Regions from separate parts of the Nicoliella sp. ESL1113 genome, predicted to be linked through region 1. Evidence: riboswitches for the same ligand, from Rfam matches in the RefSeq annotation. Region 1 holds a riboswitch; each other region holds the start of a gene.
What was found. A riboswitch is a leader RNA that binds a small molecule or an ion and turns the genes downstream of it on or off. The one in region 1 is predicted to bind thiamine pyrophosphate.

Region 2: another riboswitch for thiamine pyrophosphate. It lies ahead of ACSYTJ_RS06855 (3-oxoacyl-ACP reductase); the one in region 1 lies ahead of ACSYTJ_RS08155 (uracil-xanthine permease family protein).
Region 3: another riboswitch for thiamine pyrophosphate. It lies ahead of tenA (thiaminase II); the one in region 1 lies ahead of ACSYTJ_RS08155 (uracil-xanthine permease family protein).

The regions. Positions count from the first base shown of each region.
Region 1 is NZ_CP196388.1:306,940-309,212, reverse strand. It holds gene ACSYTJ_RS08160 (LuxE/PaaK family acyltransferase) at 1-171, opposite strand, end outside; gene ACSYTJ_RS08155 (uracil-xanthine permease family protein) at 174-1,478, opposite strand; TPP riboswitch at 1,580-1,686, opposite strand; gene ACSYTJ_RS08150 (amino acid ABC transporter ATP-binding protein) at 1,916-2,273, opposite strand, start outside.
Region 2 is NZ_CP196388.1:5,425-7,697, reverse strand. It holds gene ACSYTJ_RS06860 (NAD(P)H-dependent oxidoreductase) at 70-726, shown strand; TPP riboswitch at 822-911, shown strand; gene ACSYTJ_RS06855 (3-oxoacyl-ACP reductase) at 960-1,712, shown strand; gene ACSYTJ_RS06850 (type 1 glutamine amidotransferase) at 1,773-2,273, opposite strand, start outside.
Region 3 is NZ_CP196388.1:439,324-441,596, reverse strand. It holds gene thiD (bifunctional hydroxymethylpyrimidine kinase/phosphomethylpyrimidine kinase) at 1-473, opposite strand, end outside; gene tenA (thiaminase II) at 473-1,177, opposite strand; TPP riboswitch at 1,261-1,352, opposite strand; gene ACSYTJ_RS08935 (carbon-nitrogen hydrolase family protein) at 1,489-2,273, shown strand, end outside.

The DNA of each region.
Region 1 (2,273 bases):
TCTTTGACTCTTGGCATATTTTTTAAACGGTAAGTTATTTTCAAATTGATAGTTAAATATTTTAAGCGCTAATTCGTTAAACGCACCTGCGCTTTCGTTCGCATCAGCAACTGCATATTGATCAATAAACGCTAAAACTTCTCTTTGAATTTCAACTGTTGATAGCACCATTGCTATTCCGCCTCCTGCTTTTTAAATGCTTTAGGAATTGCCACTAGGATAATGTGAAGAACAACTGAAGAAATTGCTCCTAATAAAATGTTATTAGTTAATAATGGCTTTAATGCTCCCGTATAGCCAGAAGCATAAGCTGGAATCCCGATTGCAAGCATAATCGATAAACCAATAATTAAGTTATTCGTATCATTATTTTCAGCACGTTTTAAAATATTAAAACCAGTTGTAATTAACGTGGCCGCTGCTGGTAGGAACATCCCACCAATTACTGGAGCGGGAGTCAAAGATAAAAAGGCCCCTAGCTTTGGAATAAAGCCTAATACCACTAACAAACTACCAGCTAGTAGGATTGGTTTTCTAGAATGAATGCCAGTCAGCTTCATTACTCCTAAGTTTTGAGCAAATGCTGTGGTTGGGAACCCACCAATTAGTGATGACAAGATTGATCCCGCTGCTTCACCAGCAATTCCCTTTTCCATTCTCTTTTGGTCCACCTTAGTATTAGTTACATCAGCCGATGCTTCATATACTCCCAATGCCTCAATAATCGCCACACAGTAGGCAATGAAGAACGTTAAGAAGATGGTCCAATTAAACTTCAACATCCCATAAGGAAGGATGTGTGGTAAACCGAACAGTGGCTTAGAACCAACCGCTGATAGATTGATCATGCCAGTCAATCCTGCAATCAGATCACCAGCTACCAATGCAATTAAAAATGAATAGCGATGCCAAGCACCCTTTCCAAAAATCGATAAAAAGACTACGATTCCTGCGGTTACAATTGCTACGAATAAGGTCTTGGGTGATGCAAATGATGCTGCAGTCGGGTCCCCACCTAAAAATTCCGCTAGTGTAAAACTAGCTAATGAGACCCCCACTAAAAAGATAATCGTTCCAGTGATTGCTGGTCGAAGCCATTTAGTTAACTTGGACAATAAACCAGTAACCGCTAAAAAGAAGGCTAAGATCGCACTTAGTAAAATCGATCCGCCAGCTGCGGGTAACGTCCCCGTTTTTCCAGCATTGATCATCAACGCATCAAAAGCTGCGGATGGTCCCTGCACAATTGGAAGGCGAACTAACTTAGTGGCTTGAATAATCGTTACTAACCCAGATGCAATAAAAATTGCATTAACTAAATTAGTCGATAAGCTCAGTGATAACCCAGCTGTTGAAGCCACAAAAATTGGATCTAACCATACATTTGAAACAAAAATATGTTGAATACTTGCAAGAAACGTTTGCCCCCATTTTAAGTTTGCGGGATCCAAACTTTGCTTTTCCTGTTCATTATTCATGAAAACATCTCTCCTTAAGCATTTTGGCTTAATTAAACTGAGAACCCAATTCACAACAAAAAATTGGATAGTTTGCACCACAAAAAGAATTGGATAGTTTTCATAAATATCCGCTGCATTCCTACGCTGGTACTAACCAGATCAGGTTCATTAGGGTCAAGGTCATGATTAACCTAGTCTCAGCCGAACGGCTCCCCTTGCAGTTAATTAAGTAATTTGAGTATAGCATAATCAAACAACAAGCAAAAGTGACATTTTTAGATAAATGTTTCAAAAAATAGTGGATATTATAGTAACAAAAAAGTTATTTTATTTTTAGTGAGCTAAACAATCCGCCCCATAAAGCGTTGGTTCAGCCATCATCTAAATTGTTATCAAAGCATAAAAAAATAACCATCCCTCGCAATCCGAAAGATGGTTATTTCATTATTTATTTTTTATAGCACTTTTTCCAAGAATGATTGTAATCTGGCATTTTTAGGATGATCAAAGATTTCTTCAGGCGTTCCTGATTCCAAAATCTTACCGTCATCAACAAAGACCACGCGGTCCGCAACTTCACGGGCAAAGCCCATTTCATGGGTTACGACCACCATTGTCATTCCATCCTTAGCCAAACGCTTCATTACTTGCAAAACATCACCAACCATTTCTGGATCAAGGGCACTGGTGGGTTCGTCAAATAACATGATGTCTGGCTTCATGGCTAAAGCACGGGCAATGGCGATCCGTTGTTTTTGACCACCAGAAAGTGATTGCACCTTTGCATCAAATTTTTGGGAAAGGTTAACAACT
Region 2 (2,273 bases), 300 kb from region 1:
GCGAATTAATTGCGGCACATTGTTATCAATGATAATTTATTATTATATCAATTAAAAAGGATGACAATTATGGATAAAAACGAAGCTTTAATTAACTTAGCCCATCGTAGGTATGCGACTAAAAAGTATGATCCGAACAAACATATTTCCGATAGGGATTGGCATACCATTATGGAGGTCGCTAGATTATCACCTAGTTCAATGGGACTTGAACCTTGGCAATTTTTGTTGATCGAAAATAAAGAATTGAAACAGGCAATGTATAACGATGCCTGGGGGGCGCAAAAGAGCCTTGACGGCGCTGATAAATTTGTTGTAATTTTAGCTCGTAAGGATATGAATATTCATTCCCCTCATATTAAGCATATGAGCGAAGATGTTCAAGGCCACCCGTTTGACATTGATTCACCGTTCTCTAAAAAAATCATTAATTTTCAGGAAAATGATTTTAAGTTAAATACTGAGCGTGAATTATTTGATTGGGCTTCAAAGCAAACCTACATTCCATTGGCGAACATGATGGATGCCGCTGCAGCATTAGACATTGATAGTTGTCCAATCGAGGGCTTTAACCGTGTCAACATTGATCGGATTCTGTCTGATTATGGAGCATTCGATCCTAGAAAGTGGAGCGTTTCTGTAATGGTCAGTTTTGGTTATCGTGACCAAGCGATTACGCCTAAGAAACGCCAACCAATGGAGGCTGTCTACCGAGTTATTAAATAATTAAGATGAAGCACAATTCGTTATTGGATTGTGTTTTTATATTGAGTTGATTAATTCATTTTTATCGCTTAATATATAAGTGGATTCAAATAATATACCGATTAATGGGGTGCTGGAATGGCTGAGATGATACCCATGAACCTGATCTAGGTAATGCTAGCGGAGGGATTATTAAAGGTGTATAAAATCAAGCTATTGCTTCATTCGATTAGTCTTTTAAGGAGATTTTTCAAATGGCAAGAACAGTTTTAATTACAGGAGCAAGTTCAGGATTAGGCGCTGAAACTGCGAAACAATTTGGTGAACGGGGCTTTAACGTCGTGGTAAATTATTACCATCATCAAGACGCTGCTGACCAAGTAGTTGAAGAAATTGGATCAGACCATGCAATTGCGATCAAGGCCGACGTTAGGGACAGAAGTCAAATCGATGAACTAGTTAAGCAGGCAATTGATCATTTTGGAAGCCTAGACGTCGTTGTTAATAATGCTTTAGTCGGGTTTAAATTTGATCCCGTTAAGCAAAAGGCTTTTCAAGATTTATCATGGGATGACTATCAAAAACAAATTGACGGGACCTTGAAGGGTGCTTTTAACGTTACCCAAAGTGCGCTTCCTAATATGATTAAAAATCATTATGGGAAGGTCATTAATATCGGGACGAACCTGTTTCAAAATCCGGTGGTTCCTTACCATGAATACACCACTGCAAAGGCAGCATTGATTGGATTTACTAGAAACTTAGCAGCCGAGCTAGGGAGTGCTGGGATTAGTTTTAATATGGTATCAGGGGGATTACTTAGAACCACTAATGCCAGTGCTGTTACTACTCCCGAGGTGTTTGACTTAATTGCCAATCAAACGCCACTTAAATCAGTAACTACTCCGAAACAGGTTGCTAAGATGGTGGTATTCTTAGGATCAGACGAAAGTGATGGGATTACAGGTCAAAATTACACTGTTGATGGTGGATTAACGATGAACTAAATATCAAATGAAAGGGCAGTAGTAATCACATTCGTGAATGCTACTGCCTTTTTTCATTGATTATTGTTCATTAATGTAATCTAGTATTCTAAACATGACGGCCTTATTTTCAATTGGAACTGGGGTGTTCAATATTTCTTGAGCGCTTTGGCCTAATATCGAGTCCTTAATATATGGAAAATCATTCACTACCATCTCACGAACGTTATTAGCCTTGGGTTCCAAATGAAATTGGAGGCCCGCAATTCGATGGTTCATCACGAACCCTTGGTTCTTTAAGCCAGGGGTGGAAAATAAACGTTCTGCCCCTGCTGGAATTTTGAACATTTCTTCATGCCAGTGAAGGGCAGTGACTTGTTTTGGTAATCCAGAAATGGCATTACTTTCTAGTTTAACAGCTGCCCAACCAACTTCCTTGACTGGCGATTTACCAACTGGGTATCCCATGGCCTTGGTGATTTGTTGCGCGCCATAACAGACCCCAAGCATTGGCGTATTCCGCTTTAAAAGGGTATTGATTAAATCGCGTTCCTGTTGAATCCAGGGAAAGTTATCGTTGGG
Region 3 (2,273 bases), 130 kb from region 1:
ATTGCCTCTTTACCTTCGATCTTATGTTTAACGATCGTTTCAGCTTCAGGCATATTAGGCGTAATAATGTCAGCTAGCGGGATGAGATCTGAAATCACAGTATCGATCGCATCATCGCTCAGTAGTTTCGCACCACCTTTAGCAACCATAACTGGGTCCACCACTAAGCTGCCGAACGAGTATTTCTTAATATTTTTAGCAACGCATGCAACGTGTTCAGCGTCAAATAGCGCCCCTGTCTTAGCCGCCTTAATCACAAAATCATCAGCGATTGAAGCAAACTGAGCATCCACCATCTCGAGGGGAAGGGGATATACCTTTTGAACATCCAATGTATTTTGAGCGGTTACTCCGACCACCACGCTAGTGCTAAACACATGACATTCCTGCATGGTTTTAATATCAGCCATCATCCCAGCACCGCCACCAGAATCAGTTCCAGCAATCGTTAACGTTTCAGGAAATTCTTTCATTACTTATATTCCTCCTTAGCAGCTTCTAGAGATTCCTTAAATTGCCAGTCTTGTTGATAAAACGCCTGTTCCCAGAACTGCCATTCTAGTTCACAACTCTTTAAGAAGTATTGACTTGCTTCTGCTAGTTCTTCATTAGAAGCATGTTCAGCAAATCGATCAACAAATTCAAACACAGTATCACTCATGGTCTTATCGTTTTCCTTACTAGCATAGAACATAATCCAATCATAATAGGGATTATCCTTAGTAGCATACCCTTCACTAACCAAGTGATCAGCGATTTCTGAATAGGTCCAAGGACATGGTTGAAAAGCGGCTAAAATATTCAGTAACGAACCCGTTTCTCCTGCCCGATGCATATGTGATTCATATAAATATGCCTTAGGCGATGGGGTAGCGTGTTGTTGACTTTCATATGTGACCCCCGCAATGTCACAGAAAATATGATGGGGATGAATTTCACTATTTAAGATAAAACTAATTTGACCATTAAAGAAATTCATTAATTCACGGTCATTACATTTAGCAATCGCATTACCATAAATTTTAATGAATTCACTAAGGTATTGATAATCTTGTTGAACATAGAATTTCAATGCCTTGGCAGGGACCTCACCATTAGCAATCCCCTTGATGAAGGGATGTTCGAAAATTTCCTTTAGAATTGGTTGTGCTTGTTGTTTCAATTGATCTGAAAACATGTTGAATCCTCCTAATTAATAACCATCCTGGGAAATAAAAAAAGCTTCCTGAGCAATTCAGAAAGCGCCTATTAATCGTTTTTATTTCGACTTCAGCCACGTTCCTACGCTAGTATTATCTAGAATCAGGTTCAATGGGTATTATCTCAGCCATACGGCACCCCAGTGGACAGTTAGATTATTTAATTACAAAACTAATATACCATATCTACTATTTAGTGTCTATTCACAAACACATAATGGAGTTAAGATTGACATTCTTTAATGGTTAGATTAGAATTCAATTAAAATAATATTAAGTAGGTGATCATTTGACTTATAAAATTGCATTAGCCCAAGCATATTCCGATATTGACCAAAATGTTAATCAAGTTAAATTTAATGACTTTGTTAATCAAGCTGCGGAACACGGCGCTGAATTAGTTGTCTTTCCAGAAATGTTCATGAGCACCATATCACCAACGGCTGGATTGGATGAAATTAATCAACATTCTGAAGCCCTGGATGGCCCATTTGTAACCAATGCAAGACAAACAGCGATGACAAAGCATGTCTGGATCATATTCGGGATGCGTGAAACTAATGATGATAATAATGATAAACGGGTCTATAACACGATCGTTGTCATCAATGATAAGGGTAACATTGTTAGCACCTATCATAAAACGCATCTCTACGATGCATTTGGGACTAAGGAGTCTGATCAGATTAAGCCTGGTAATAAATTATTTGAACCGATTGATACGCCATTCGGTAAAATTGGCTTATTTGTTTGTTATGAGCTTCGGTTCCCAGAAGTAGCGCGTTATGAAGCAATTCATGGCGCTGATATTATTATCATTCCAACAGCTTGGGTTAGCGGGCCACTAAAAGAATATCACTGGAGTTCCTTATTGAAAGCTCGTGCAATTGAAAACACGACCTTCATTGTGGGATGCGATAAACCCGATAGTGACAACCGAGTTGGATTGAGTCAAGTAGTCGATCCAATGGGAATCGTCGCTGCCCAAGCAGGAACTAACGAAACCATCTTGTATGCTGATATTGATTTAGATGTGATTAAGAAGGTGCGCCAAAAATTACCATCTGCTGCACA